Regions from separate parts of the Streptomyces sp. NPDC050988 genome, predicted to be linked through region 4. Evidence: riboswitches for the same ligand, from Rfam matches in the RefSeq annotation. Region 4 holds a riboswitch; each other region holds the start of a gene.
The links. Region 4 has a riboswitch for cobalamin ahead of ACIBEI_RS19165 (CbtB-domain containing protein). Riboswitches for the same ligand answer to the same signal wherever they lie in the genome.
Positions count from the first base shown of each region.

Region 1 (7,456 bases), on a different contig from region 4:
GAGCCGCCGTCGCCGAGCGCGATGTAGAGGTAGCCGTCGGGGCCGAACCTGATGTCACCGCCGTTGTGGTTCGGGTAGGGCTGCGTCTGGGTGATGACGGTGCGCCGGGTGTTCGGCCGGATCTTGCCGTGGCGCACGGCGAACTCGTCCACGGTGCTGGTGCCTTCGAGGTTCGTGTACGAGATGTAGAAGTGCGCGAACCGCTTGTCGAACGCGATGCCCAGCAGGCCGCGTTCGCCGTCGGTGGTGGTGTCGCCGGATATGTCGAGGACGGGCTCGCCGAGCCCCTTGTCGTCCAGGACCCGTACCGTGCCCGCGCGTTCGGCGATCCAGACCGTGCCACCGGGCCCGGCGGCACCGGCGATCGGGTTCTGGGCCTTGGCCACTTCCTTGAGCGCGACCTTCGCCGCCTGACGTGGGGCGGCGGGCTCGTCGGCGGACGCCGTGGTCAGGGCGAGGGATGCGACGAGGCAGATGGTGCCGATGAGCGCCGAGCTTCGGGTGCGAACTTTCACCGTGACCCTCCATGAGGCGGGGATTGGGGAAGTCACCCGGCTGCCTGGGGCAGGGTTGTGTGGGTGTCGCCCGAGCCAGCACGCAACCTGGGTGGGGGGATTGTGTGCCGCTGGCCACGGATGAGGATACTGGGGCAGGGCAGTTTGGCCTAGACCAATAACCCGCCCAACTGCCGCTGTTCCGCTGCGGGTTCGCATCCTGATCTGCTGTGGGTTCACATCCCGCACCCACCGTGCACGTCAGCCCAGGCGCGGGATCTCGATCGCGGGGCAGCGGTCCATGACCATGTCGAGGCCGGCGGCGCGGGTGCGGTCGTAGGCGGCCTCGTCGATGACGCCCAGCTGGAACCAGACCGCCTTGGCGCCGATGGCGACCGCCTCGTCGGCGACCGGGCCGGCGAGGTCGCTGTTGACGAACACGTCGACGACGTCGACGTCGAAGGGGATGTCCTTCAATGAGGCGTACCCCTTCTCACCGTGGACCGTCTCCGCCTTCGGGTGGACCGGGACGATGCGCTTGCCGTAGCGCTGGAGGACGTCCGCCACGCCGTATGCGGCGCGCCGCTCGTTGGACGACAGGCCGACGATCGCCCAGGTGTCGCCGGACTCGCTGAGGATCTTGCGGATCGTTGCCGGGTCGCCGTACACGGTCGGCCTCCTTGGGGTGCGTACGAGGGGGTGCGTACGCGGGGTGCGTACGAGGGATGCGTACAAGGTTTGCTGCGCGCGACAACAGTGAGCGCGGCGCGGTGATTCCCCGCGACAAGGCTCGCGCCGGGACGACGGCCTCGGCGCGGCGGCCTCAGCGTGACGGCGTCAGTGTGACGCGGAGGCGGCCACCAGCAGTTCCACGTTGCGGTCGCCGGGACCTCCGGCCCAGCCCTCGTGGACGCCGGCCGTCATGCCCGTGGCCAGGTCGGGGGCGTTGTACGACAGCTCCCGGTACAGGGAGGCGAGGCCCACCGCCGACAGGTCGGCGAAGTCCGGGTCGGTGCGGTGCGGGGCGGCGGACTCGACGAGGGTGGTGAACAGGGACACCGTGCCGTCCCCGTTGTCGGCCAGTTCGATCACGCGGGCGTGGTGCGGGTAGTCCAGGTGGGAGGCGGTGTTGACCTCCCAGAAGGACCGGGCGGGCGTGGCGTGCGCGTGGGCCGTGATCCGGTTGACGTGGCTGTGGCCGTTGATCCACGCCACCACGTTCGGGAACCGGTGGAGCAGGGCGAGGACCTCCGCACCGTCGTGCCGCGGTTCGTCGGTGCGGGCGGCGTCGGGGCGGCGGGTCATGCTCGGACTGTGGTGGTGGCTGAAGACCAGGACATGTGCGTCGTCGGCCCCGGCGTTCCGCACGAGGCGGCCGTCGGCGTCGTAGGACCGGGAGCTGTGCGCGGCCAGCGTCCGCTCCAGCCAGCGGAGCTGATCGGTGCCCAGCGAGCCCTCGTAGTGGCCGCTGCGGTACGTCGTGTCGATGCTGATACCGATGACGTTCTCGGCGACCCGGAACGTGTAGTACATCCGGTCGCCGTCCAGGTTGTTCTCCGTGTAGCCGTGGCCGACCGGGCCCGCTCCGGCGTGGGCGGGGTCCAGATGCGCGGCCAGGTAGTCGTGCGGGGTGCACAGCCGGCGCCGTTCGTCGGCCGTCACCGTCCGCGCCGAGGTGGCGTGCCGCTTCAGGATCGCCGTGAGTACCTCGCTCTTGGGGTCGTCGCCGGAGTTCAGCGCCTTCGCGTAGGCGGCCGCGTCCGTGGCAGGGACCGACAGCAGCTTGCGGGAGCCGACGGCGAAGTCGCCCAGCGCGGGTGACAGACAGCCGCCGGGTATGTCGTCGTGGTTGCCGACCGTGGAGTACCAGGGGATGTCGAGCCCCGGGCTGGTCACGGGCCGTATCGCGGCGTCGAGGAAGCCGGGTATGCGGGGCAGCCCGCGCCGCTTGTCCAGGTCGCGCAGGGCGGCGTCGTCCGGATGCCAGTACAGAGGCAGGCCGGAGTTCTGGACGCCTTCGTACGCCGCAGGATCCCCGCTGTTGGGAGTGATCCTGCCGCCGCTCATCAGCGTGAGGAACCACTCCAGTTCGATCGCGGAGTTGTTGTCGATGTTGTCGCCCGTCGTCATCACGAACCCGGGCGCGAGACCGGTGTTCGGTCCCTCTCCGAGCGCGTTCACCTGCTCCACGAGCGCCACCGCCCCGGCCACCCCCAGCGCCTCCTGGGCCCGCCACGCGGCGGGCCTGCGCGACCGCAGGAACTCGGTGCGCAGCGGGTTCTGCACATCGGTGAGGTGCAGGTCGGTGAACTGCACGAAGCACGCGAGCGGTGTGCGCCGGTCCTGGCAGCCGGTGGCGGCAGGAGCGAGATCTCCGCGTACGACCATGGGCCAGCCGGGGCCCGATACGAGCCGTCGGTAGGTGCCGTGCGCTTGGCCTCCGAGGCGGGCCGTCGTGTCCAGAGTGGTGGCCGCGTACGGCGCCGCGCGTCGCGGCGCCTGGCGTGCCGGTCGTCGGGTGGCGAGGGGCGGCTGCGGGGCCGCACTCTCCGCGGCTGGTTGCACGGAGGGGGTCGGGCGCTGCCGTGGGAAGAGGGTCGCGGCTCCTCCGGTCGCTCCCACCGCGACGGCGCCGGACGCCAGCAGAAAGCGACGACGGTCGATTGCGGATGCGGTCCCCGCCATTTCGGTCCCGGTCATGGGGCGGCCCTCCGGTGCCTCCTGGAGATTCACTGAGCGGAACCACTCATTCAGGCCGTGGGGGCAGGGGCGTGGGCGCGGGTGTGGCGTAGCCGTGAACACGGCCGGAACAGGTGGAGCGGCCGATGGGGCCCGTAGTGCCGGTCCGTCCGCCGCGTCCGTCGGCAGGTCCGAACGCCGGTCCGTCCCCGGTCTCTCCGCACGTCCGCCCGCCGGTCCGCGACACCCGCCGTGATAGCTTGCCGAGGCCAGTCGAACCCATGTACGTGGGTCAGGGAATCCGGTGGAAATCCGGAGCTGACGCGCAGCGGTGAGGGTGACGGGCGGGGCATCGGCCACTGGACCGGTATGACGGTCCGGGAAGGCGCCTCGTCCGGGTGACCCCGAGTCCGAAGACCTGCTGGCGGCCTCCGCGGTCACGCGCCGACGGGGGAGCACCGTACGACCGGGCTCCGCGTTCGAGCCCTCGACGCCTGAGGAACTCCCGTGCCCGTCGCACGTCTTGCCCGTCCCGCTGCCCTCGTCCTGTCCGGGGCCCTCCTGCTGACCGGCTGCGGTTCGGGAGACACATCGTCGGACACGGACTCCGGGAACTCCGGGCCCGCCGTCACCCTCGACAACTGCGGGCAGACCGTACGCGTCGAGTCCCCGCCGAAGCGGGCCGTCTCCCTCAACCAGGGCACCACCGAGATCATGCTCTCGCTCGGCCTCGCCGACCGCATGGCCGGCACCGCGACCTGGACCGACCCGGTGATGAAGGGCCTGGAGAAGGCGAACGCGAAGGTGGAGCGGATCGCCGACAACAACCCCTCCTTCGAACGTGTCCTGGACGCCGACCCCGACTTCGTCGCCGCCTCGTTCGTGTCGACGCTCGGCAAGGGCGGCGTGGCCACCCGGGAGCAGTTCGAGAAGCTCGGCGTGCCCGCCTACGTCTCGCCCTCCGACTGTGTCGGCAAGGACAACGCCTCGGGTGGTGACGGCTCACGGAAGAAGGCCCTCGGCATCGACGCCGTCTACGGCGAAGTGCGCGACCTGGCCGAGGTGTTCGGCGTCGAGAAGCGGGGCGAGCAACTCGTCGCCGACCTCAAGCGGCGTACGAAGAAGGCCACTTCGGGAATCGATGCCTCCGATGTCACCCTCCTGTACTGGTTCGCCAACTCCGACTCGCCCTACATGGCGGGCTGTTGCGGCGCGCCCGGCGTCATCACCCGGACCCTCGGCGCGAAGAACGTCTTCGACGACACGCGCGAGGAGTGGCCCCAGATCAACTGGGAGACCGTCGCCGACCGCGACCCCGACGTGCTCGTCATCGGCGACCTGACGCGCAAGTCGCAGACCGCGGAGTCCGCGAAGAAGAAGATCGAGTTCCTGGAGTCCGACCCGGTCACCAAGAACATGACCGCCGTGAAGAAGAAGCGGTACGTCCTGCTCAGCGGGCAGGCGATGAACCCGACCATCCGCACGGTCGAGGGTGTCGAGCAAGTCGCCTCCGCCCTGCGGGAGTTCGGGCTCGCCGGGTGACACGGTCGCGCCTGGGACTGCTCATCGCCGCGGGCGTCGCCCTGCTCCTCGCATCTGTCGCCGTCGCCATCACCATCGGCCCCGCGGACATCCGGGTCGGCGACGTCTGGTCCGTGGTCGCCTCCCATCTCGGCTGGGGCAGCACGGAGTTGACCCCGATCCGGGAGGGCATCGTCTGGGAACTGCGCCTGCCGCGTACGCTCCTGGCGGCCGTGTGCGGTGCCGGACTCGCCGTGTGCGGCGCGGTGATGCAGTCCCTGCTGCGCAACCCGCTCGCCGACCCGTTCGTCCTCGGGGTGTCCTCCGGCGCCTCGACCGGCGCCGTGATCGTGGTCGTCCTCGGCGTCGGCGGGGGCCTGGTCTCCGTCTCCGCGGGCGCGTTCCTCGGCGCGGTGCTGTCGTTCGGGCTCGTCCTGCTGCTCAGCCACACACTGGGCGGGGCGACGGACCGTGTGGTGCTGAGCGGGGTCGCCGCGATGCAGCTCTTCTCCGCGCTCACCTCCTTCGTCGTGATGACCGCCGCGGATGCCGAGACCACCCGCGGGGTGCTGTTCTGGCTGCTCGGTTCGCTGAGCGGGGTCGGCTGGACCGACGTCTGGGTGTGCTTCGCGGTCCTCGCGGTGACGCTGCTGGTGTGCCTCGGGTACGCGCGGACGCTCGACGCGTTCGCCTTCGGCCAGGACGCCGCCGCGACGCTCGGGGTCTCCGTGGCCCGTACGCGACTCGTGCTGCTGTGCGCCACGGCACTGCTGACCGCCGCGCTCGTCAGCTCGGCGGGCGCGATCGGCTTCGTCGGCCTCGTACTCCCGCATGCGGCAAGGGCGTTGGTGGGGGCAGGGCACGCCCGGCTGCTGCCGGTCACCGCCCTCGCCGGAGCGGTGTTCCTGGTGTGGGTGGACACTCTGGCCCGTACCGTCCTCGATCCACAGGAGGTGCCCGTGGGCGTGGTGACCTCGTTGATCGGCGTACCGGTCTTCGTGCTGGTGCTGTACCGGACGCGGAGGGTGTGATGACGGCGGAGGACATCAAGAGCACCGGGCGCGTGCGGGCAGCACCTGGAACCGAGCGCGCGCAGGCCGCGCGGGGAGAGGGGCTCCGAGCCCACCGCGTCACGCGCACCGCCGACGGCCGCGTCATCCTCGACGGCGTCAGCATCACCCCGGTCCCCGGCACCACCGTCGGACTGCTCGGCCCGAACGGCTCCGGCAAGTCCACCCTCCTGCGCCTGCTCGCCGGTGTCCTCGCCCCGGCCTCCGGTGTCGTCACCCTCGACGGCAGCCCCCTCGCCGAACTGGGCCGCCGCGACATCGCCCGCCGTGTCGCCGTGGTCGAGCAACAGGCCGACACCCAGGTCGAGTTGAGCGTCCTGGACGTCGTACGGCTCGGCCGCACACCCCATCGCCGCGCCTGGACCCCGGCGTCCGAGGCGGACGAACGGGCCGTACGCGACGCGCTGGACCGCACCGGCCTGACCGGACTCGCCCGTCAGTCCTGGCACACCCTCTCCGGCGGCGAGCGCCAGCGCGTGCAGATCGCCCGCGCACTCGCCCAGGAACCCCGCGAACTGCTCCTCGACGAACCGACCAACCACCTGGACATCCAGCATCAGCTCGACCTGCTGACCCTCGTCACCTCGCTCCCGGTCACCAGCGTCGTCGCCCTGCACGATCTCAACCTCGCGGCGATGTACTGCGATCAGCTCGTGGTCCTGCGCGAGGGGCACGTCGTGGCCTGTGGCAGCCCGGGCGACATCCTCACGGAAGGGCTCATCGCCGAGGTGTACGGGGTCCGGGCGGCCGTCACACGGGACGGTCCCGACGACCGGCCGCACGTGCGTTTCGTGGGCACCGTGAGTTGACCGGCGTACCGGCGAATCGTCCTGCCCGTACCGGTGATTCGCGAACGCGTGTCCGGAAAAGACGTCAGCCTCCCTGCGCCGGACCCCGCACGCGCCTACGCTCACCCCGTGCTGCGTATCACCGATGCCCGAACCGGCGAGCCCACCGACGCCACCCCCGCCCGCAGGGGCCTGACCCGCGTCGAGGCGCGTGTGCCGCGCCCCGACACCACGGGCCTGCGCGTGCTCCTGGTCGCCGACGTCCTCGTACGCGCCCTGGAGATCAGCGGGACACCCGTCTGGACCGTGCTGACCGGCACCGAGGGGCGTACGGAACTCCGGGCCCGCGCCACGGCGCTCGGCATCCGGCCGTTCGAGGACGAGCGCGACAGCGGATCGGGTCTCGGCGAGGCCCAGGTACTGCGTGTGTGCGTTCCGGATACGGATACGAATACGGATAGGGCGGACGGTGCGACCGGCGCGACCGGCGCGACCGGCGTGGTCGAGGACGACGGCGCGGCGAAGGGTCTGCGGGTCGCGGTCGCCCCGGTCGACGCCGAGAGCGGAGTGGCGGACGACGACGAGCGAGCCTCGGCCCTCCGCCTCGCCCTGCTCGCGTGCCCCCGCCGCGAACCCCTCCGGCTCGACGAGGCGGCCCTCACGGACGCCGAGGACACCCTGCGGCGCTGGCGAGGTGCCGTCGCCACCTGGGCGACCCGGCCGTCCGGCCCCATCCCCGATCCCGTACGCCAACAGCTGCGCGCCGCCTGGGAGGACGACCTGGACGTGCCCGCCGTACTCGCCGTGCTGCGCAAGGTGGAGACGTCGGGGACCGTCCCGGACGGCGCCCGCTTCGAGACGTACGCCTACGCGGACCGGCTCCTCGGGCTCGAACTCACCCGTG
Region 1 is NZ_JBITFQ010000003.1:552,170-559,625, reverse strand. Features, by position in the region: gene ACIBEI_RS10730 (PQQ-dependent sugar dehydrogenase) at 1-515, opposite strand, end outside; gene ACIBEI_RS10725 (CoA-binding protein) at 756-1,163, opposite strand; gene ACIBEI_RS10720 (TIGR03767 family metallophosphoesterase) at 1,332-3,194, opposite strand; cobalamin riboswitch at 3,427-3,614, shown strand; gene ACIBEI_RS10715 (ABC transporter substrate-binding protein) at 3,681-4,715, shown strand; gene ACIBEI_RS10710 (FecCD family ABC transporter permease) at 4,712-5,725, shown strand; gene ACIBEI_RS10705 (ABC transporter ATP-binding protein) at 5,725-6,573, shown strand; gene ACIBEI_RS10700 (hypothetical protein) at 6,682-7,456, shown strand, end outside.
Region 1: linked by a shared signal. The riboswitch ahead of ACIBEI_RS10715 (ABC transporter substrate-binding protein) and the one ahead of ACIBEI_RS19165 (CbtB-domain containing protein) in region 4 are both predicted to bind cobalamin.

Region 2 (7,456 bases), on a different contig from region 4:
CGAGGTCGTGCTGCACGACGGCGTTCCGCACGGTGAGCGGACGACCGCCGCGGGCCACTCCTATCCCGTGTTCGACGAGATCGAGCTGTGGGCGCCCTCTCCCGTGCCGACCTGGGTGGTGCTCCTGGAGGCGGAGACCGAGGACGACCGCAACGCCCTGGAGCGGCTGGCGGCCGACGCCGGGTTCGCCGCGGAGGACTGGTCGTCGTCGGTTCGGCTGCTCTGCCGGATGTGTTCCGAGTCCCGGATGCCGTCCGACGAGGGGGACGGGGAGCATCTCGATCCGCACGATCACAGTGAGCCGGGGCATCCGGGGCCCCTCGGGCACCGGACGGACGGGCAGCTGTGGGTGCCTGAGCGGGAGTGTGGGCTTGCCGCCCCCGCCTCGTTGGTGCGGGGGTTGCTGGACGGGTGGGTTGCCGACAGTCCGGATTCCAGGGACTGGCGGGATCTTGAAGAGGTTTGTTAGGGGTCGCGTGGGTTGTTCGTAGGCTGCGGGTCGTTCGTGGCTGGTCGCGCAGTTCCCCGCGCCCCTGAAGGGGCGCCCCTTGCCCGGGGCGTGCCCCCGTACCCTGTTCAGCATCACAACCCTGTTTCCGAGGAAGGCTTACGTCGGTCATGGCGCAGCAGGACACCGATCAGCAGCACGTGGGCGTGCTCCCCGTGGACGACGAGGGCTTCGTCATCGACAGCGAGGACGACGCGGGGGAGCGTGAGGCGGCCTATCGCGGGCGCGGCAGCTCGCGGCCCATCACGGTCGTCGGGAACCCCGTACTGCACAAGGAGTGCAAGGACGTCACGGAGTTCGGCGACGACCTCGCCAAGCTGGTCGACGACATGTTCGCCAGCCAGCACACCGCCGAGGGTGTGGGCCTGGCCGCCAACCAGGTCGGCGTCGACCTGAAGGTCTTCGTCTACGACTGCCCGGACGACGAGGGCAAGCGGCACGTGGGCGTGGTCTGCAACCCCGTGCTCGTCGAACTGCCCGCCGAGCGGCGCCAGCTGGACGAGAGCAACGAGGGGTGCCTGTCCGTGCCGACCGCGTACGCGCCGCTCGCCCGGCCCGACTACGCCGAGGTGACCGGGCAGGACGAGAAGGGCAACCCGATCAAGGTGCGCGGCACCGGCTACTTCGCGCGCTGCCTCCAGCACGAGACGGACCACCTGTACGGGTACCTCTACATCGACCGGCTCTCCAAGCGCGAGCGCAAGGACGCGCTGCGGCAGATGGCCGAGAACGAGCCGCGGTACCCCGTCGTCGCGAACGACTGAACCACCGCCGCATCACGCGTACCGGCGCACGTTCAGGCGGCCTGTGTGCCCCTGAACGTGCGCCGGTACGCGTTCGGGGTCGTCCCGAGCGAGCGGACGAACTGGTGGCGCAGCGCGGCCGCGGTCCCGAACCCCGTGCGGTCCGCGATGAAGTCCATTGTCTCGTCCGTGGCCTCCAGCAACTCCTGGGCCAGCAGCACCCGTTGACGCAGCAGCCAGCGGTACGGGGTCGTGCCCGTCTCCTGCTGGAAGCGGCGGGCGAAGGTGCGCGGGGACATGTGCGCGCGAGCGGCGAGCTGTTCGACGGTCACCTCCTCGTCGAGGTGGCGCTCCATCCAGGCGAGCACCTCGCCGACCGTGTCGCACTGCGAGCGCGGCAGTGGCCGCTCGATGTACTGGGCCTGGCCGCCGTCCCGGTGCGGCGGCACCACCATGCGGCGGGCGATGGCGTTGGCGACCTCGGGGCCCTGCTCCTTGCGGACGATGTGCAGACAGGCGTCGATGCCGGCCGCGGTGCCCGCGGAGGTGATCACCGGGTCCTCGTCCACGTACAGCACGTCCGGTTCGACCCTCGCCCGCGGGTACTGCCGGGCCAGCGTGTCCACGTGCTGCCAGTGCACGGCGCAGCGCCGCTCGTCCAGGAGACCGGCGGCGCCGAGCACGAAGACCCCGGAGCAGACACTCAGGACCCGGGCCCCGCGGTCCACGGCCCGGCGCAGCGCGTCGAGCATCTCGGGCGGGTACTCGCGTACGGCATAGGTGCTTCCGGCGGGTACGACGACCAGGTCGGCCTCTTCCAGCCGGTCGAGGCCGTACGGAGTGGCGACCGTGAACCCGGGGACATGGGTGCTGAGGTTCGCGCCCGGAGCCTCGGCGGAGACCACCGCGAAGTCGTACACCGGCAGCCCCTCGTCGCTGCGGTCGAGGCCGAACACCTCGCAGACCACACCGAGTTCGAAAGGATGCACACCGTCGAGCAGGACGACGGCCACGTTGTTCAGCATGCTGCCAAGTGTGCACCCGATCTGGCAGGAAATCGAGGGTGTGCGGCAGTACTGCCACTCACGGTAAGGAGTATTCGACGCGACAGTGGTGTCCATGGAAACGACACAGCTGGAAGGCCTGATCTCAATGCTCTTCGTCCTCGGAATCCTGGTCCTGCTCGTCCTCCCCTCGGTGATCGGCATCGTGCGCGACCGGCGCGTCGACCGTCAGCTCAGGGAGGCCGAGCAGGGACACCGCAAGGATCAGAAGTCCTCGTCGAAGCCGACCGAGCCCTCCACGGCCACCTGGTACGCCGAAGGCCGGCGCTCGAAGAAGTTGGTCAGCTCCTGAACACCCTGCAGCTCCATGAAGGAGAAGGGGTTCTCGGAGCCGTACACCGGAGCGAAGCCGAGGCGCGCCAGGCGCTGGTCGGCGACACACTCCAGGTACTGCCTCATCGAGTCGGTGTTCATGCCCGGAAGGCCGTCACCGCACAGGTCGCGCGCGAACTGCAGCTCGGCCTCGACGGCCTCCCGGAGCATGTCGGTGACCTGCTCCTGGAGCAGGTCGTCGAAGAGCTCCGGCTCCTCCTTGCGGACGGTGTCCACGACCTCGAAGGCGAAGCTCATGTGCATCGACTCGTCGCGGAACACCCAGTTGGTGCCCGTCGCCAGACCGTGCAGCAGACCCCGGCTGCGGAACCAGTAGACGTACGCGAAGGCACCGTAGAAGAACAGGCCCTCGATGCACGCGGCGAAGCAGATGAGGTTGAGCAGGAAGCGGCGGCGGTCGGCCTGGGTCCGCAGGCTGTCCAGCTTCTCGACCTCGTTGATCCACTTGAAGCAGAACTCGGCCTTCTCACGGATGGAGGGGATGTTCTCCACCGCGTCGAAGGCGGCCGCCCTGTCCTGCGGGTCGGGGAGATAGGTGTCCAGCAGGGTCAGATAGAACTGGACGTGCACGGCCTCCTCGAAGAGCTGGCGGCTCAAGTACAGCCGCGCCTCGGGGGAGTTGATGTGCTTGTAGAGCGTCAGCACCAGGTTGTTCGCCACGATGGAGTCGCCCGTCGCGAAGAACGCGACCAGCCGGCCGATCATGTGCTGCTCGCCCGGTGACAGCTTCGCCAGATCGGTGACGTCCGAGTGGAGGTCGACCTCCTCGACGGTCCAGGTGTTCTTGATCGCGTCCCGGTAGCGCTCGTAGAAGTCCGGGTAGCGCATGGGACGCAGGGTCAGCTCGAAGCCCGGGTCGAGCAGGTTCTTCTGGGTCTTTTCGGTGTTCGCGGTGTTCTCGGGCGCGGTGGTCATTACTGGCAGGCCTCGCAGGACTCGGGGTTCTCAAGGGAGCAGGCGACGGCGTCCTCGTCGGGAGTCGCGGGAGTCGCCTGTACGGGGATGGGGGCGGCCGCGGAGGAACCCGCGGCACGGGCGATGCGCGTCGCCGGGCGCGAGCGCAGGTAGTACGTCGTCTTCAGCCCCGACTTCCAGGCGTACGCGTACATCGAGGAGAGCTTGCCGATGGTCGGCGTCTCCAGGAACAGGTTCAGCGACTGGGACTGGTCCAGGAACGGGGTCCGGGCGGCGGCCATGTCGATCAGGTCGCGCTGCGGGATCTCCCACGCCGTGCGGTACAGATCGCGCACGTCCTGCGGCACCCAGGTGAAGCCCTGCACCGAGCCGTTCGACTCGCGCAGCGCCTCCCGGGTCTGCGCGTCCCACACGCCGAGCTTCTTCAGCTCCGCCACCAGGTAGGAGTTGACCTGGAGGAACTCGCCGGAGAGGGTCTCGCGCTTGAAGAGGTTGGAGACCTGCGGCTCGATGCACTCGTAGACGCCCGCGATGGACGCGATCGTCGCGGTGGGCGCGATCGCGAGCAGCAGCGAGTTGCGCATGCCGACCGAGGCGATCCGCTCTCGCAGCGCCGCCCAGCGCTCCGGCCAGTTCAGCTCCACGTCGTAGTGGTCCGGGTGCAGCACACCCTGTGCCGTACGGGTCTTCTCCCAGGCGGGCAGCGGGCCGTTGCGCTCGGCGAGATCGGCGGACGCCTCGTACGCGGCGAGCATGACGCGCTCGGCGATCCGGGTGGAGAGCGCCTTGGCCTCCGGGGAGTCGAAGGGCAGCCGCAGCTTGAAGAAGACGTCCTGCAGACCCATCGCGCCCAGGCCCACCGGTCGCCACCTGGCGTTGGAGCGGCCCGCCTGCTCGGTCGGGTAGAAGTTGATGTCCACGACCCGGTCGAGGAAGGTGACGGCGGTACGGACGGTCGAGTCCAGCCGCTCCCAGTCGATGACCTCGGTGGCCCCGGGGGCAGTGTTCACGAACGCGCCGAGGTTGACCGAACCGAGGTTGCAGACCGCCGTCTCGCCGTCGTCCGTGACCTCCAGGATCTCCGTGCAGAGGTTGGAGGAGTGGACCGTGTGGCCGGGCAGCGCGGTCTGGTTGGCCGTGCGGTTGGCGGCGTCCTTGAAGGTCATCCAGCCGTTGCCGGTCTGCGCGAGGGTGCGCATCATGCGGCCGTACAGATCGCGGGCCGGAATCGTCTTCTTGGCGAGGCCCTGCTCCTCCGCCTTGCGGTAGGCGGCGTCGAACTCCTCGCCCCACAGGTCGACCAGCTCGGGCACGTCGGACGGCGAGAACAGCGACCACACGCGGTCCTCGTTCACCCGGCGCATGAACTCGTCCGGGATCCAGTGCGCGAGGTTCAGGTTGTGCGTACGCCGGGCGTCCTCACCGGTGTTGTCCCGCAGCTCCAGGAACTCCTCGATGTCGGAGTGCCAGGTCTCCAGGTACACCGCGGCCGCGCCCTTGCGCCGGCCGCCCTGGTTCACGGCGGCGACCGAGGCGTCGAGCGTCTTCAGGAACGGGACGATGCCGTTGGAGTGCCCGTTCGTGCCGCGGATCAGCGAACCCCTGGAACGGACACGGGAGTACGCGATGCCGATGCCGCCCGCGTGCTTCGATAGCCGGGCCACCTGGTGGTAGCGGTCGTAGATGGAGTCCAGCTCGTCCAGCGGGGAGTCGAGGAGGTAGCAGGACGACATCTGGGGGTGCCGCGTACCGGAGTTGAAGAGCGTGGGGGAGGACGGCAGGTAGTCGAGGCGGCTCATCAGCCGGTACAGCGCGGCCACTTCGTCGACCGACCGGGTGCCCGCTTCTGAATCCAGCGCAGTGTCCTCGGCGAGACCGCTCGCCACGCGCAGCATGAAGTGCTGGGGCGTCTCGATGACGGACCGCGTGATCGGGTGCCGCAGCAGATACCTGCTGTGCAGCGTGCGCAGGCCGAAGTAGCCGAAGCGGTCGTCGCCCTCAAGGTCGATCAGCGCGTCCAGACGGGCCGCGTGGGTCCGTACGAACTCGGCGGTGCGGTCGGCGATCAGGCCCTCGCGGTGGCCGACCGCGACGGACTCGGAGAAGGACCGGACCCCCTGCGAGGCGGCCTCCTCGGCGATGCCGATCGTCAGCAGGCGGGCGGCCAGCTTCGAGTACACGGGGTCCTCGGAGATGAGGCCCGCGGCCGCCTCCGTGGCCAGCTCGCGCAGCTCCGCGGTGATCCCGTCGGCTCCCACGGAGGACCGGCCGCGCAGCGCGGCGGCGGCGACCCTGCCGGGATCGGCGTCGGGAAGGTCGGCGGTGAGGTCGGTCAGGGTCCGCAGCAACGCGGTTCCCGGTCCGTCGGCCTCGGCCCTGTCCTGCTGGTACTGGGGCGCTTTCGCTGAGACCGGATCGGCTGGCGCGATGGTCACGTGGGGCTCTCCCTCGCTCGGCACGGGGCCTGCGGGGAGAGGGGTTCGGGGCACACGGGGGTACACGCTCTGCGCAGCGGTACGCCGCGTCCACCGGCCCACTCCGCGAGGCCCGGACGTCATGGCACCCGGGCCGGGTGGCCTGGGCACGCTGTCGGCAGGTCCTCGGACTGACCAGGCGCACGGCTCTCCTCTGGGGACAGACATGCACAAGTACACCGTTGCGGGACAGTTCCGGATTCGCACCGGATTCCCCTGCGGCGACAGCGAGCATGAGCATACATCTTGTGCCGGGCTCGGGAAGCACCCCCACATGTTGTGTCGTGTCGGCTTCGGAGGGTGTCAGAGCGTCAACTCGTAGGTGAGCAGCATGATGTCGTCGAGGTCCGGGATCGGGTTCCAGTCGCGGTCGGGGGCGCGGGTGAAGCCGAGGCGTCCGTAGATGCGATGGGCGCTGTGCATGGTGCGCTGGGTGGACAGCACGACGCGTACGCAGCCGTCCGTGGCCCGGGCGCCGTCGACGCAGGCGCGTACGAGGGCCTCGCCCGCCCCGTGCCCGCGGGCCTCCCCGGCGACCGCCAGCATCCGTATCTCCGCCTCGCCCTCGCGCGCGATCTCGGCCATCGGCCCGCCGGACGGGACGAAGGTCACGCCGCCGACGACCCGCTCGCCCGCCCCTGCCCCCACCACGGCCACCAGTACGTCGGCGGCCGCGGCCCGCTTCGCCACGTTCCGCAGCTCGCCCAGATACTCGTCGCTCTCGCCGAAGTCGAGGAGCCCGTCCCCGAGATAGGCCTGCGCGGTGATCTCACCCACAGCCTCGTACTCCTCGGGCCTCGCCCGCCTGATCACGATGTCCATGCCTGGCAGTGTGCCCGAGGGGTACGGCGTGGGGCCGCCGAGTTTTTCCCGCACCAGGGCCGAGGTCATCCGTGGGGGCTCAGCCCACGGCCGGCCACTGCGGGAGGGTCGTGACGAAGTCCTTCGTGAAGTCGCGTGGGCCCGGGCCGAGGGCCACACGGCCCATGTGGCGGGTGCGGGCGGTCAGGGCGGGCGACTCGGTGTAGTAGTTCCGCTGGGCGGCCGAGGGGACGAACACGGTCTGGCCGCGGGTGAGTTCGCTGGCGCACTCGACGACGACGGCTCCCTCCGCGAGCGTCACGAACGACTCGTCCGCGCACACGCCCACGGCGAGCGGGTCGTGCAGCGGGCAGGAGTCGCCTCCGCCGTGGCGGCGGTAGGAGTCGGTGTAGACCCGCAGCAGCCGGGCCGCGAGCGCCGCGCCCGCCCCCGCCGCCTCCAGCGCGGCGAGGTCGGCGGGGCCGAAGAGCCACCGGTGCGAGGCGTCCAGGTCGACCATGGTGAACGGGATGCCGGAGGAGAGCACCACCTCGGCGGCGTCCGGGTCCGCCCACATGTTGAACTCCGCGACCGGGGTGATGTTGCCCGGCACCTGCG
Region 2 is NZ_JBITFQ010000004.1:481,308-488,763, forward strand. Features, by position in the region: gene ACIBEI_RS13430 (hypothetical protein) at 1-469, shown strand, start outside; gene def (peptide deformylase) at 619-1,272, shown strand; gene ACIBEI_RS13440 (helix-turn-helix domain-containing protein) at 1,305-2,276, opposite strand; gene ACIBEI_RS13445 (hypothetical protein) at 2,371-2,607, shown strand; gene ACIBEI_RS13450 (ribonucleotide-diphosphate reductase subunit beta) at 2,520-3,563, opposite strand; gene ACIBEI_RS13455 (ribonucleoside-diphosphate reductase subunit alpha) at 3,563-5,998, opposite strand; cobalamin riboswitch at 6,137-6,308, opposite strand; gene ACIBEI_RS13460 (GNAT family N-acetyltransferase) at 6,341-6,859, opposite strand; gene ACIBEI_RS13465 (nucleoside hydrolase) at 6,939-7,456, opposite strand, start outside.
Region 2: linked by a shared signal. The riboswitch ahead of ACIBEI_RS13455 (ribonucleoside-diphosphate reductase subunit alpha) and the one ahead of ACIBEI_RS19165 (CbtB-domain containing protein) in region 4 are both predicted to bind cobalamin.

Region 3 (7,456 bases), on a different contig from region 4:
CCGACGGACATACCCACCGAGCCGATCTCCCATGGACTGTCAGTAGGGCCAGATCACCCGACAGTCGTCCGCAGGTACGCACCGAGGCGGGCGATCGCCGCAGGGTTGCGGGGGCTCTCGACCAGGTCGACGTAGTCGAGGACGAAGATCCGCCGGTGCTTGACGGCGGAGACGTTGCGCAGCGGGGCGTAGGAGAGCAGGAACTTCTTCTTCCGCTCGGCGCTCACGTCCCCGTAGTCGCAGATCACGATGACATCCGGGTCGCGCTCCACGACGCTCTCCCAGCCGGTGGTGGTCCAGGAGTCGGCGACATCGTGCATGACGTTGACGCCGCCTGCCTCGCTGATGATCTGCTCGGGGGCGGCGTAACGGCCGGACGTGAAGGGCTGGTCCTGCCCGCTGTCGTAGAGGAAGACCTTGGGCCGCTCAGCGTCCTCGGGAGCCTTCGCCCGTACGTCGGCGATCTGCTTCTCGAAGTCGGCGATCAGCGCGGCCGCCCGCTTCTCGACGCCGAACAGCTTTCCGAGGTTGGTGAGGTCGGCGTACAGGGCGTCCAGGGGCGGCATGAGGCCGCGCGAGGTCTTGGTGCGGCCGTTGCGGCAGGACTCGGTGAGGACGTACGAGGGGATGCCGAGCGTCTTCAGCGCCTCGGGGGTGAAGCCGCTGTCGTCGCGGAAGCCGTAGTTCCAGCCGGCGAAGACGAGGTCGGCGCGGGCGTCGAGGACGTTCTCCTTGGTGAGTTGGTCCTTGGACAGCCACTTCACCTTGTCGTAGCCGTCCTTCCAGGGCACGCCGCTGAGATCGCCCTTGTCGTCGGGCATGGCGAACCCGGCCATACGGTCCTCGAGGCCGAGCGCGAACATCAGTTCCGTGATCCCGACGTCGTTCGTGACCACCCGCTTCGGGACCTTGTCGTACGTCACCTTCCGGCCGCAGTTGGTCAGGCTGACCGACGAGGACCTCGCGTCGTCGGACGACTCGACACTGGCGCCGCAACCGGCGGTCGTGACGGTCGCGGCGAGGCAGAGGGCAGCGGCGAGGAACTTGCGCATGGGGATCCTTACGAGGTGGTGAGCGGGAGCCGGTCGAAGAGGAGCTGGACGGCGCCGGTCTCCGGATGCCGTACGGGATGCGCGCGGACCCCGAACACCCCGGCGAGCAGGTTCGGTTGGAGCACATCGTGCGGCGCACCCGAGGTGACGATTCGGCCGCCGTCGATGACGTACAGGAGATCGCAGTGCGCGGCGGCCAGGTTGAGGTCGTGCAGAGCGGCCAGCACGGTCAGGCCGCTGGCCCGGACCAGCGAGAGCACGTCCAACTGGTGGGCGATGTCCAGGTGGTTGGTGGGTTCGTCGAGGACGAGCACCCTGGGCTGCTGGGCGAGTGCGCGGGCGATGAGGACGCGCTGTCTCTCACCGCCGGACAGGGCGAGGAACCCGCGCTCGGCGAGGTGTGTGACACCCGTGCGGGCCATGGCGTCCGCGCACACGGAACGGTCCCCGGCGGCCGTACGGTCCCGGTGCGGCAGCCGGCCCATGTCGACCACTTCGGCGACGGTGAAGTCGAACTCGGCCGACGACTCCTGCGGCAGTGCGGCCAGCACCCGGGCGGCGGCCCGGGGCGACATGGCGTGTACGTCGTCCCCGTCGAGCCGTATGGTGCCCGCCGCCGGACTCAGCGCCCGGTACACGCAGCGCAGGAGGGTGGACTTGCCACTGCCGTTCGGGCCGACGAGACCGACGAACGCCCCGCTGTCCACGGCGAGTCGGATGTCGTCGACCAACCGGACTCCGGCGGCTTCGACCGCCACCCCTGCCAGGTCAAGCCGCATGGCCGCCCACCTTCCTCACGTCGGCCCCGGCGGCCATCAGCGGCCCCCGAAGGCGTAACCGCCGCGCCGCATCAGCAGCAGAAAGGCAGGCACACCCACCACCGCGGTGATCACCCCGACGGGCAGTTCGGCGGGTGCCAGCAGCAGCCGGGACAACAGATCCGCCCACAGGAGCAGGACGGCGCCGACGAGCGGGGCCACCGCCAGTACCCGCCGGTGATCGGCCCCGACCAGCATCCGCACGACGTGCGGCACCATCAGTCCGACGAACCCGATGGCCCCGCTGACCGCGACCACGGTGCCGGTCACGGCGGCGCTGACAAGGAACAACTCCCGGCGCAGCCGCCCCGGTTGGACACCGAGCGCGGCCGAGGTCTCGTCACCCATGGCGAGCGCGTTGAGCGCCTCGGCGCGCCACCGCAGCCACGCCCACCCGGCCGCCACGGTCACGGCGGCGAGCGGCACCTGCGCCCATGTCGCGCCGCCCAGGCTCCCCAGCAGCCACATCATGGCCGACCGTGCCGCCTCGCCCCGGGCCGCCCCGAACACCATCACGGTCGTGACGGCCTCGAAGCCGTACGCCAGAGCCGTCCCCGTCAGGATCAGCCGCAGCGGCGTCAGCCCGTGCGCCGACCGGGCCACGGAGTACACCAGCACCATCGCCGCGAGAGCCGAGACGAACGCCGACAACGACAGCGCCCAGACTCCCAGCCCCGCGAACGCGCCGAGCAGGATCACGGCGTTGGCGCCCACGGCGGCGCCCGAGGAGATACCCAGCACGAACGGATCGGCGAGCGCGTTGCGCACCATCGCCTGCACCGCCACACCGACGGCCGCGAGCCCCGCTCCGACGACAGCACCGAGCACGACACGCGGCAGCCGGATCTCCCAGACGATGGTGTACGCGGCCATGTCTCCGGCGTGCACCGTCCCGCCGGTGAACCCGGCCCACAGAAACCGCTGCACGTCCGCCCAGCCGACGCCCGCGGCCCCGAGAGCCACCCCGCACACGATCGACACGAGGAGCAACAGCCCGAGCCCAAAGACCAAGGGCACGACGGATATCCGGCTCGGCGTTGGGATCGAGGTCTGGCTCGGGCTCGGGCTCGGACTTCGGCGCACGGTCGGGGCGGTCCTTCATCTGGGCCCGCCTGAACATCAGGAAAAGAGGCAGCCCGTACGACACGCCGGCCGTGCGGTCCCCTCTCGCAGTCCACGGCGAGCAGTCAACGGGTCGCACCACCTGCGGGCGATCGGGCTCACGCGACGAACCACGGGTTCGCCACGCACACCGTTGCGGGTCAGCGCCGGACTCTCACCGGACTTCCCCCACAGGCAGCGACGGGAGCGTAGCAAACCGGGGAAGTGGCGGATGGGCTGGGCCACTTGACGTCGCAGTCAGCGACTGGATACTGGCGGAGGTTCCGACAGCAGTACGTCAGTACGTCTGATCGGCATCTCGAACAATGCTTGAAATGTCGGCCACGGCGTGGACTGTCCAAGCCGTCATCTCCGCACCCGACAGCCCAACCTCCACATCCCCCCACACAGGAGCCTTCTCCATGAGCCCACGACACACCCCGGAGCCCACTGAGCGAGCGGCCATGCCCTGGCGAAGGAAGGTGGCCATAGCCGCGCTGACAGGAGCCTTACTGGCCGGGCCCGGAGTCGCACAGGCCGCACCCCAGGCCGCCCCGGTCCCCAAGGAACAGGTGGCGGCGGCCACCATCACCTGGACCCTCGAACGGGCCGCCAACCCCACCCAGGACCAGCAGACGGCGTACAACCTCATCACGACGGCCATGAACGCCGCGGTGGCCCGCTACAACAACGTCAGCGACCTCGGCAAGACCATCACCGTCCGCTACGACCCGGGCGTCCCCACGGCCGACGGCAACATCAACGGAACCATCCGCTTCGGCAACCGCGGCTACATGACCGAGCGGACCGCGCTGCACGAGATCGCCCACACCATCGGCGTGGGCACGAGCTCCGGCTGGTCCTCCCTCGGGGGCAGCGGTACCTGGCGCGGAGCGCAGGCCACGGCCCTCGTCAAGCAGTTCGACGGTTCGGGTGCGACGCTGTCCACCGGTGGCGGGCACTTCTGGCCCTACGGCCTGAACTACGACAACGAGTTCTCGAACACGGCGGCCAATCGCCACGTCCAGATCGTCGCCGCCATGGTCCGCGACGGCCTGTAGCTCGGACGATGCTGGAGGGGTAGCCACTCCCGCGGTTCCCCGCGCGGCCCGCGTACCCCTCCAGCTGGGGCCCGTTGGTGTAGTAGGAAGGGTGCACATGCCCTGACGCACGACTCGCACCCGCGCTCACCGCCAACCCCCACGCGCCCGCATCGAGGACTCCAGAATGAACGACGTGTCGGCTTCCCACCGTCTCGTGGCCGGCGCGCCGGACTCCCCCGTGGTCCTGCATGTTCCGCACTCCTCGCGGGTGATCCCGCCGGGCGTACGGAGCGGCATCGTGCTCGAAGACACCGCCCTGGAACGGGAGTTGGACCACATCACCGACTCGCACACCGCCCGGATCGCGGCGACGGCAGCCGAGCGCTGCGCCACAGAACCCTGGCAGTTCGTCAACCAGTTGTCTCGGCTGGTCGTCGACCCCGAACGGTTCCCGGACGAGCGTGAGGAGATGCTGGCCGTCGGGATGGGCGTGGTCTACACCCGGACCACACACAGGGAGGAGCTCCGCCCGGCCGACCACGACGGACAGTGGCTCGTCGAGCGCTACTTCCACCCGTACGCGGCCGCCGTCACGGACGCGGTGGCCCAGCGGCTGGCTGCTGTCGGACGGGCCGTGATCATCGACGTCCACTCCTACCCGGCCGAGCGCCTTCCCTACGAACTGCACGGTGACGGCCCCCGTCCGCCCATCTGCCTGGGCCGGGACGCCTTCCACACCCCGGCCGAGCTGCTGGCCCACGCCGAGAAGGCGTTCGCGGGCTTCGGCGGCACGGGCATCAACACCCCTTTCCAGGGGACGTACGTCCCGCTGAAGTACTACGGCAACGACCCCCGGGTCAGCGCCCTGATGATCGAGATCCGGCGGGACGTCTACATGTCCGAGCCGGGCGGCCCGGCGGGCGCCGGCCTCGACGCCCTCGCGAACGCGCTCGCAGACCTGGTCGACACGGTGAGTACAGCCGGCGCGGTAGGACCCTGACACAGACCTGCTTCCAGCACGAACGGGCGCGGTTCCACCTGGCTTCCGCCATGGCTCGCCGCTGTCGCCTCCGCCCGTCCGGCAACTGCTCGCGGCACAGTGGAGGTCATGAACGCAGACGACAGAAACATTCTGGCCGGAGCACGTGTGGCGACGAGGCTCCCCGCCCAGGACCTGGACCGGGCGCGGCGTTTCTATGCCGAGAAACTCGGTCTGGATCCCCTCGACGAGCGGCCCGGGGGTCTGCTGTATCGGTGCGGAGGCGTGGACTTCGTGGTGTTCCAGTCGACGGGAGCCTCGCCCGGGACCTTTACCCAGATGGCGTTGGAGGTCGACGACATCGAGACGGTCGTATCAGAACTCAAGCGGCGTGGCGTGGTGTTCGAGGAGGTCGACGTTCCTGGACTCCGCACCAGGAACGGCATCGCCGAGATCGAGGGAAACTATCCGAGCAAGGGCGCACGGGGCGAACGCGGTGCCTGGTTCCGTGACAGCGAGGGAAACCTGCTGGGCGTCGGCGAGTTGGTCTTCTGAGCACGGATGGGATCAGAAGCGGCCCTTGACCGCCGAGTACAGGGTCTCCACGCTGCGCCGGGTGTCGTCACTCCCGCCGATGAAGCTCGTACGGGGATTCAGACGGAACGTGCTGCCGTCCGCGCGGCGTATGCGGACGTACGTGTTGCCGGTGTAGGCGCCGTTCATGTGCAGCTCGTTGGGTCTGTTGCCCAGCGCCACCTCGTCGAGCTGGTCCGCCCACAGGAGCCCCCTGTCGCTGACCGACCAGTAGGCGCTCTTGACCAGAAGGACCCGACGGTCGGTCACCCCGAGGACGGCACGCCGGAAACCGGCACCGAGGTACCCGGACAGGGCCACCTTCAATGTCTCCTTGCGCAGATGGGAGTGCAGGGCTCGCTTCAGCTCGGACTCGATCATGAGGGACCTTCCATGGGCCGGTGCGTGCGGACCTGGCGCGGTGCCGCGGGCGAGTGCGTACACCCTCGTCGGTGTCCGTGCCGCCGGTGCACCCACAGATGATGCCCGCCGGACCGCCCGAGAGTCACGCCTGGCGCCCCAACTGATCTCGGTGGAAGCCGAGTTGGGCCCGGCGGCGTCGGCGGGGCGATCAACGTGCCGCCCGGCGGTCCGGTCGGCCGCTGGTGCGAGTCCGTGGGCCCGGGAGCGGCCCCGGTGGTCGTGCCCCACCCTGAGCTCGCCCAGAACAGCCATCGGTCCTGACCACGGGAGCGGAGCCCATGGGCCAGATGCTTTCGACCCGACGCCCAAGCAAGCGCGTCGCCGGAGGCCGGGCAGAGACAAGCCGCTCCGGCGTGCCGATCCCCAGTGGCGTGCCTGTGAATCCAATGGACCTCGGACCCCGGACCCCGGACCTAGGACTCCGGACCCAGGACCCGGGTCAGTACCCGATGGCCTCTCGGAGAAGCAGCACGGTGCCGCGCCCCGGGCGGGTTTCCGCGTTGAGGATGAGCAGGCGGTTGACGGCGCTGGGCATCCCGTACACCGCCTGGGCGCGGGCGTTCTCCAGCGGGAGGGCGTACTCCTCGACGCGGCGCAGCGCTGTGCTGAGGTCGGGCACCACCTTCTGCGCGCCGACGATCCAGACCGCGTGGGCGGCGCCGCCAGCGTTGGCGGGGAGTTGGCTGCCGCTGCCCGAGGCGAGAACGAGTGAGCCGGTCTCGGTGACCGCGGCGACGCTGTTGACGACGAAGTCGGGGCCGGCGACCAGCCTTCGGATCCCGTCGGCGCCGGTGGCACGGTCGATGGCCAGGACGCGCGGCCTGATGGCGTCGTACCGGCCACCGGTGTTGATGTCCTCGTCGATGCCGGACAGCCGGAGGGTCTCGCTGGCTCCGGTGAGCACGCGGGCGCCCTCGGGGACCAGGTCCTTGATGCGGGAGCGAGCGGCCGCGGCGTCGTCGAGGATCTCGGCGGCGAAGCCGCTCGCCCGCAGCGCGGCGGCCACGCGCTCCAGTTGTTCGGCCGATGCCGGGTCGGCGAAGGACGCGGCCGGAGCCGGGGAGGCCGTGGCCGCTGCCGGGTCGGTCCCGGAGCCTTGCTCCGCGCGGGGCGCCGAACCCGCCAGCGGGGAGGTGTCGAGGTACCTGACCTCGTACACCCGCTCGGCGAACTTCCAGCCCTCCACGGTGCGTTGGTAGCGGTCGTGGTAGACGGCGTAGTTCAGTCCCTGCCGTCCGTCGAGGGTGCGCGCGAGTTCCTGGATGTAGGCGCGGCCGGTCGCAGTGTCGCCGTCGAGCAGGATGGTGCCGGGGTGTGTGGTCTGTACGAAGAAGTCCCACTGGCTCTGCAGCCGCTCGCCTCCGGCACGGATCTCCTCACGGCCGACCAGCTCGACGGGAATGTTGGGCATGCGCAGGGCGCCGTCCGGTGTGAACAGCGCCGACAGGCGGGGTCGGTCGCGCATCA
Region 3 is NZ_JBITFQ010000009.1:23,524-30,979, reverse strand. Features, by position in the region: gene ACIBEI_RS21105 (ABC transporter substrate-binding protein) at 54-1,052, opposite strand; gene ACIBEI_RS21100 (ABC transporter ATP-binding protein) at 1,061-1,831, opposite strand; gene ACIBEI_RS21095 (FecCD family ABC transporter permease) at 1,868-2,914, opposite strand; cobalamin riboswitch at 3,058-3,204, opposite strand; gene ACIBEI_RS21090 (hypothetical protein) at 3,436-4,032, shown strand; gene ACIBEI_RS21085 (N-formylglutamate amidohydrolase) at 4,199-5,014, shown strand; gene ACIBEI_RS21080 (VOC family protein) at 5,123-5,548, shown strand; gene ACIBEI_RS21075 (hypothetical protein) at 5,561-5,947, opposite strand; gene ACIBEI_RS21070 (nuclear transport factor 2 family protein) at 6,429-7,456, opposite strand, start outside.
Region 3: linked by a shared signal. The riboswitch ahead of ACIBEI_RS21095 (FecCD family ABC transporter permease) and the one ahead of ACIBEI_RS19165 (CbtB-domain containing protein) in region 4 are both predicted to bind cobalamin.

Region 4 (7,456 bases):
CCTTGTTCTCCTGGCCGACCCGGCGGGACGCGGGGACGCGGATGTTCTCGTAGTAGCTCGCGGTGGTGTCGTGCGAGGCGAGGGTGTTGATGATCGTGCAGGAGTAGCCGGGGTCGGACGTCGGCACGAGGAGCATGGTGATGCCCTTGTGCGGCGGAGCGTCGGGGTCGGTGCGGACGGCGAGCCAGACCCAGTCCGCGGTGTCGCCGTTGGTCGTCCAGATCTTCTGGCCGTCGACCGTGTAGTGGCCGGTGTCCTCGTCGCCCTCCCGAACTGCCTTGGTCTTTAGGGCAGCCAGGTCCGTGCCCGCGTCGGGCTCGCTGTAGCCGATCGCGAAGTCGAGCTCGCCAGAGAGGATCCTCGGCAGGAAGTACCCCTTCTGCTCGTCGGTACCGAACTGCATGATCGTCGGCCCGACCGTGTTGAGCGCCATCAGCGGCAGCGGTACGCCGGCCTGGGCGGCCTCGTCGAAGAAGATGAACTGTTCCATCGGGCTCAGACCGCGCCCGCCGTACTCCTTCGGCCAGCCCACACCGAGCCAGCCGTCGGAACCGAGCCTGCGGATGGTCTCGCGGTAGAAGCGCTTCTGCGCCGCCGGGTCGCCGTAGCGGGCGTACACGTCGTCGGGGACCAACTCGGCGAAGTAGGCGCGCAGTTCGGTGCGCAACCGCTGCTGCTCCGGCGTGTATTCGAGATGCACGGCGCCTCCTGGCTCCCACTGGCCCGCTCGTTCGGCCGCCCGGACCTGACGGCGCACACCGTAGAACGTGTTCCAGAAATTGGGAATGCCGGTGACGTACGCACCTGACGGACGCGGTCATGCGCACTCATACGAAGGGGCCCCGGGAACGCGCTCCAGGGGCCCTTCGGTGTGCGGCCGGTCAGCCGGTGGCCTGTCCGCATGCGAACGGATCAGCGTCTGAACGGGTCAGTGCGCGACGGGAGTTGCCCGCCCTTCGGCCGCCTTGTCGTCCTCGGCCCGGGCAGGCTTCGGAGCCAGCACGCGCTCCGCGAGCAGCCCGAAGACCAGCCCGTACGCGGTCCACAGGGTCACCTGGATGGCCAGGGTCGCCAGTCGGTACTGCCACAGCAGGGTCGCCGGGAAGCCTTCCGGCGCCTCGTTGAAGGACGGCAGGAACGCGTATGCCAGGCCGACGGCCAGGACGAAGAACCCGCCTGCCGCGAGCGTGGCGTTCCAGTTGCCCAGGCGCGGTGCGAGGCGCTTGCCGAGGATCACCGCGGCGACGGCCAGCAGCACGCTGAGCACGATCATCAGGAGGAACAGCGCGGTGCGCTGGTTGAGGGTGTCGGGGTCGCCGACGGCGGGCGGGTTCGCCGGGTACTTGAGGAACGGCACCAGGTAGACCGCGACCAGACCGGCGCCCGCCAGCAGCAGCGCGCTCGCGCGCGGCCCGAAGCGGCCGATCCTGCCGAGCGCGAAGCAGTACGCGAGAGCGGCGATGCCGCCGAACGCGCCCCCGTAGACGAGGACACCGGTGGACAGACCGCCGGTGGACTGCATGGCACGGGTGACGAGTTCCTCGCCGCCGTGCTCGTGGGCGTGGGCTTCCTCGAACGCGATGGCCTCGTCCACACGAGGTTCGCCGAGGAAGTAGGCGACGACCAGGGCGAGCACGCCCGCGGCAAGACCCGCGAGCATGCCGCGCACCAGGAGATTTCTGACGGTGACGGAGTTCATTGGGTTGTTGTCCTGTCGGTTCTCTGTCGCCGTCAGTGGCAGGGGAAGCCGAGCAGGTGGCGGGCGTCGTGCACCCACTCGTGCACGCCTTCGCCCGAGACCAGGGAGGTGGCGCCCTGTTCGGCGCCGACGAAGTAGAGCAGCACCAGCATCAGGATGCCGAGGAAGACCGCCCAGGGAGCGATCGCGCCGATCGGCAACTTTGCGGGTACGTCGGGGGTGGTTACGGTCGGCTGAGCGACGGCGGACTGCGCCATGGCAGGACCTCCTGGGGGAACTCGCGTCCCATCTCGGTGGTGCACAGGACGACGGCCACGGGTCTGACTTGCTCGACCTCCGCCTCCCCTGGTGGGAGGCGGTTGTGCGGGGCTTACAGTGGCGCGACCGTGCCGGATTCTCACCGGCTTCCGTCGTACCGTCGTCAATATCGTCGAGAAGGTACCGCGAAGCGGAGGCGCGGCCAAGGGCGCACGGAATGCCGGGGGCGCGCCGGTGCCCTGGTCACGCCCCCAATTCCCAGTACGGACAGGGGTGTTGAGCACGTGTGGAACACGAGGACGGGCCGATGACCAGCCGAGTGATGTTGATCTCACCAGCGATGAGCGCGGCGTTGCGGGAGGCGCGTTTCGACGACGGATGTCCCATCGACCCGGCCGGGCTGCGGCTCGCCGAGGCGGCCGCGGGCTCACTGCCGGCCGCCGACCAGGTCCTGGTCTCGCCCACCGTTCGCTGCCGGGAGACGGCGGCGGCCCTCGGGCTCGACACCCTCGCCGTCACCGAGCCGCCGGAGCTGGCCGGCCTGGACGTGGGCCGCTGGCGCGGGGCGACACTCGCCGAGGTGAGCGCCGGCGAACCGGAGGCCGTGGGCCGCTGGCTGGCTGACCCGTCGTCCGCACCGCACGGCGGAGAGTCGGTGACCGCGCTGTGCGAGCGCGTCGCGAAGTGGCTCGAGACGGTGGTGGATCCCAGTTCCGGGGCTTCAGGGTCCGGCTCAGCCTCGGCTTCGGCTTCGGCTTCGGCTTCCGCTTCGGCTTCGGGATCGGGTCCAGGACCAGGCTCCGTCCGGATCATCGCCGTCGTCGAGCCGGAGATCGTACGGGCCGGGGTGGTGCGAGCACTCGGGGCCCCGGAGTCGGCGTTCTGGCGTGTCGACGTGCCGCCGTTGGTCGCGACGGAACTCAGCGGGCGGGCTGGGCGCTGGAACGTACGGGTCGGGCGGACGCTCGGGGAGTGAGGCGACAACGGGCGCCCGTCTGAACGGTTCTTCGGGACGCGGCACTTCGGAGCGTGGCGTTCCTCGGGACACGGCGTTCGGACACGCCGCCCTGACACTTCACCTCCGCGTGGGGGCCCACCACACGGGACCCACCACACGGAGCTTCACCTCAGCAGGGCGAGAAACTCCGTGCAGGCGCGTGCGCAGTCGCGGCAGGCCTCGGCGCCCTTCTCGGCGCCGGGACTCCGGTCGAAGACCTGGGCGGTCTCCAGGCAGACGGCACGACACCACTCGACCTGGGCGCGCATCCCGGCCTCGGCCTGCGTGGTCTGCTCGGCCAGGGCGCGGCAGGTGGCGTCGCAGACCTCCGCGCAGAGGATGCCCTTGCGCCGCAACTCCTGCTGGTCGTCGGGGCCGTCGAGTTCGGCGAGGCTCGCGCGCAGGGCGCACACCCTTGCGCACTCGGTACAGGCCTGCGCGCAGGCGAACCGGTCCTCGAGGAAACGAACGAGTTCCTGTTGCTCTGTTAGTGACACGCGGTTCGGGTAGCCGGGCATCGCCACGCCAAACCCGTCCGCGAACCGGACCGCGGAGCCAACAGTGGCCGAGCGTGTCGAAGTTATTGACGTGGTCACGGCCGCACTCTACGTTCTGACCGGTTTACCGAACTGCGTTCGGTATATCGATCAGTTCGTGGCGGGTGTGCACCCCGGCAACCAACCGACGACCAACCCGGTATGTGCGGCCACTGACCCGCGACAGCCTTCGGACCGGCAGACAGGGAGGCCTCGTGCGCATCGCGGGCATGCTCGCCGCCAACCAGTCCGTCACGGACGCACGGCCCGCGGCACTCGGCTCCGGCACCGGCTCCGGCTTCGGCTCCGGCATCACGTCCACGGGCAACTCCTGGGGTCCGGACGGCACTTGGCGCGACTCGTCGGTCGTGAGCACGAACACGGACGCCAACACAGGACCGCGTTCGTCCGACGGCACCCTGCCGCCCGCCCGGGACCTGCTCGCCCCGAGGAACGGCGCGGCCGCCGGAGCCCGCTTCTGAACCACCCCCGTGGGCCCCGGGACGGACGACCCCGGGGCCCACGGGACTGGCACAACCAGCAGCACCAGCAGCACCAGCAGCACCAGTCCGAACGAGGAGAGCCGCAGATGATCACGCCAGAAAACCCCTACAGACCCGTCACCTCCGCCGACGCGACCGGCGCGCCCCGCCCCTTCGCGCCCTCCCGCCGGAGCCTGTTGCGGGCGATGGCCGCCCTGCCGGTCTCGGCGATCGTCGTGGGCGGGCTGCCCGGCCTGCTCGGCACGGCCTCAGCGGCGGCGCCGCCCCGCGGATCGGCCACCCGCTACACCATCGTGCCGTTCCTCAACAGCAACGACGGCACGGTGAACGTCTACCAGTCCGACGACGCGACGGACTTCCGGCTCCTCAAGGCGTCCGCGTACACGCCACCCGCGGGCCGCATCCGCGACGCCAGCGTCTTCAAGCACACCGACGGCTACTACTACATCACCTACACCACGCACACCTGGCAGGACACCAGCACCACCATCGGCTTCGCCCGCAGCTCGGACCGCAGCAACTGGACCTTCCTGTACGACTACACCGTGCCCATCGCGAACCTGTCGCGCGCCTGGGCTCCCGAGTGGTTCGTCGACAGCGACGGCAGCGTCAACATCATCGTGTCCTGTTCGGTGACCAGCAACGAGTGGATCTTCACCCCGTATCTGCTCAAGGCCACCAACTCCGCGCTCACCGCCTGGACTTCACCCGTGGCGCTGTCCGGCATCGGCGCCAACCACATCGACACCTTCATCGTGAAGATCGGCTCGACCTACCACGCCTTCACGAAGAACGAGACGTCCAAGTACATCGAGTACGCCACCAGCACCGCGCTCGCCGGCCCGTACACGATCAGCAGGACCGGGAACTGGGCGGGCTGGGGCGGCACTCGGGAGGGCGCCGCGCTGACACAGCTCGACAACGGCGCGTGGCGGATCTTCTTCGACGGATACGGCGACGGCAGCTACTACTACAGCGACAGCTACGACACCTTCGCCACCTGGAGCGCGCCGAAGGCACTGCCGGCCATCTCAGGGACGGCACGCCACTTCACGGTGCTCAAGGAGACGGTGTCCGGCGGCGTGACCCTGCCGACGGGCGTCACCCGCTACCTCCGGTCGGGCAACTTCACCACCCGCTACTGGCAGGAGCAGTCCGCCCTGCTCAACCTGCCCGTGCTGACCAGTTCCAGCACGACCGCGGAGAAGCAGGCGTCCACGTTCACGATCGTGGCGGGCCTCGCCGACGCGAACGGCTACTCGTTCCGCGACGTGGCCGGCAACTACCTGCGGCACTGGGACTTCCGGGCCCGCTTCGACGCCAACGACAGCTCGTCGACGTTCGCCAGGGACGCCACCTTCATCGCCCGCACCGGCAGCGCAGTACGCCTGGAGTCGTACAACTACCCCGGCTACTACCTGCGCCACTACAACTACCAACTCCGCGTCGACCCGTCGAACGGCACGGACCTGTTCCGCCAGGACAGCTCGTTCGTGGCGGTGACGCCCTTCTGACGTGTTCGGAGACTCCGCCACAAAGGGTCCCGTTCACCTCGCGGGCCCCTTCGAAGGCTGCCGCTGCCGGGCAGTGGCAGCGGCAGCCTTCGAAGGGGGATTCATGTCCCCGACCGGGCAACGTTCCCGGTCACGGCACTAGCCGATGTTGAAATCGAGATTGGTCACGTACCAGGCGTCGTCGATCTTGGTGGACTCCATGTTGACGTCCAGCTGCCCTTCCTCCACGCCGGTCGAGTGGGACAGGATGATCTTGTCGAGGGTCTTCCCTTCGACCGTGACCTTCTCTGCGGGGACCACTGCCTTGTCACCGGTGGGCTGGACGGTGGCGACCTCCACCTTCGGGTTGTCCGTGGGCGGCTTGGGCATGAACGACGTACGCATCTCTCCGAGGTTGTCCTGCATCTGCCGGACCTCGGGATCGTCGCTGTCGCACCTCTCGGCGGTGCCGGCCCGGGCGGGCGCCGAATCGGTGGCCGACTCCCCCATCAGCAGGCACGCCTGCTTCGGCTCGCCCTTGATGACCGCGGTGACCCACGCGGCGACCGCACCTTCGGCTGTGGACTGGCCGCCTGCCGAGGGCTGCGCCGACGAACCGTCCTTCTGCTTCCCCTTGTTCGCGTTCTCCGCGTCGGCCGCGGACGAGCTGCGCGCGGTCGGCTCCTTGTCCGCGGCGGGGTCCGAATCGCCGGAGCACCCCGTGACACCGGCGAGCGTCACCGCCAGCGCGCCTCCGGCGATCCAGCCGACGGTCCTTTTCCTGTGGCTCACTAACACCGTTCCGGCAGTCCTTTCCCTGGACACACATGTGCCTTGTCGGCACCTCAAGGCGTCTCACGTCGAGGTGCCATATCGAACGTGGAGACGAGTTGGGCAGCGGAACGGTTCGCCTTCGGGTCAGTCCTTGTACTCGCCTTCGGGTCAGTCCTTGTATTCGTCTTCGGGTCAGTCCTTGTAGTCGGGGGCGACGCGCTCGACCAGTCGGAGCAGCGCCGACCAGGCCAGTTCGTATCCCATGTCGTCCTGGAGGTCCGAACTGTCGTCCTCACCCGTGAGTTGACGTGCCGTCAGTTCACAGACCTCGGGGCTGGGCATGACGAGGCCGGTGCCCGCGGCGGTGGCGGCGGCCTGGATCTCGCACGCCTTGTCCAGGTAGTACATGCGCAGGAACGCCTGGGCGGGGGTCTCGCCGACCGTCAGCAGTCCGTGGTTGCGCAGGATCATCGCGGGGTGACCGCCGAGGTCGTCGACGAGGCGCTGCTGTTCGGCGAGGTTGAGGGCGACGCCCTCGTAGTCGTGATGGCCGAGCCTGCCGTAGAACTCCATGGAGATCTGGTTGAGCGGCAGCAGCCCGTGTTCCTGGGCCGCGACGGCACAACCGGCCTTGGTGTGGGTGTGCAGGACACAGTGGGCGTCGGACCGCGCGGCGTGGATGGCACTGTGGATGACGAAGCCGGCCGGGTTGACCGGGTGGGGGGATTCCTCGACGGCGTGGCCGGCCAGGTCGATCTTGACGAGGTTCGACGCGGTGATCTCCTCGAAGAGCAGACCGTAAGGGTTGATCAGGAAGTGCTGCTCCGGGCCCGGGAGCCGGACGGAGATGTGCGTGAAGATCAGATCGGTCATCCTGAAGTGCGCCACGAGCCGGTAGACCGCGGCGAGTTCGCGACGCAGGCGCAGTTCCTCGCCGACAGCCGCGGCCGCCGCCGTCGGCGTGATCGAAGCGGGCGGAGCGGTGCGGTCGGGCCGCGGGGACAGCTCGGTCATCGATGGCTCTCCTTCCGGCATGGGGCCGGTGGTTGGTGGGCGCCACGACGCTATCGATGGTTCGGGCTGGCGCCGAAGTGGCGGTTCTGTCCAATATGGAGTCGCCCATTGGATGATTCCGGCAGCCCCGCGTGATGCCGCCGGACCGGGAGGATGTCCCCTCATGACCGAGTCCGAGCAGC
Region 4 is NZ_JBITFQ010000007.1:356,802-364,257, forward strand. Features, by position in the region: gene ACIBEI_RS19155 (acyl-CoA dehydrogenase family protein) at 1-700, opposite strand, end outside; gene ACIBEI_RS19160 (CbtA family protein) at 929-1,699, opposite strand; gene ACIBEI_RS19165 (CbtB-domain containing protein) at 1,732-1,956, opposite strand; cobalamin riboswitch at 1,992-2,134, opposite strand; gene ACIBEI_RS19170 (histidine phosphatase family protein) at 2,265-2,933, shown strand; gene ACIBEI_RS19175 (four-helix bundle copper-binding protein) at 3,080-3,472, opposite strand; gene ACIBEI_RS19180 (hypothetical protein) at 3,706-3,972, shown strand; gene ACIBEI_RS19185 (glycoside hydrolase family 43 protein) at 4,179-5,507, shown strand; gene ACIBEI_RS19190 (hypothetical protein) at 5,646-6,278, opposite strand; gene ACIBEI_RS19195 (class II aldolase/adducin family protein) at 6,453-7,274, opposite strand; gene ACIBEI_RS19200 (PucR family transcriptional regulator) at 7,438-7,456, shown strand, end outside.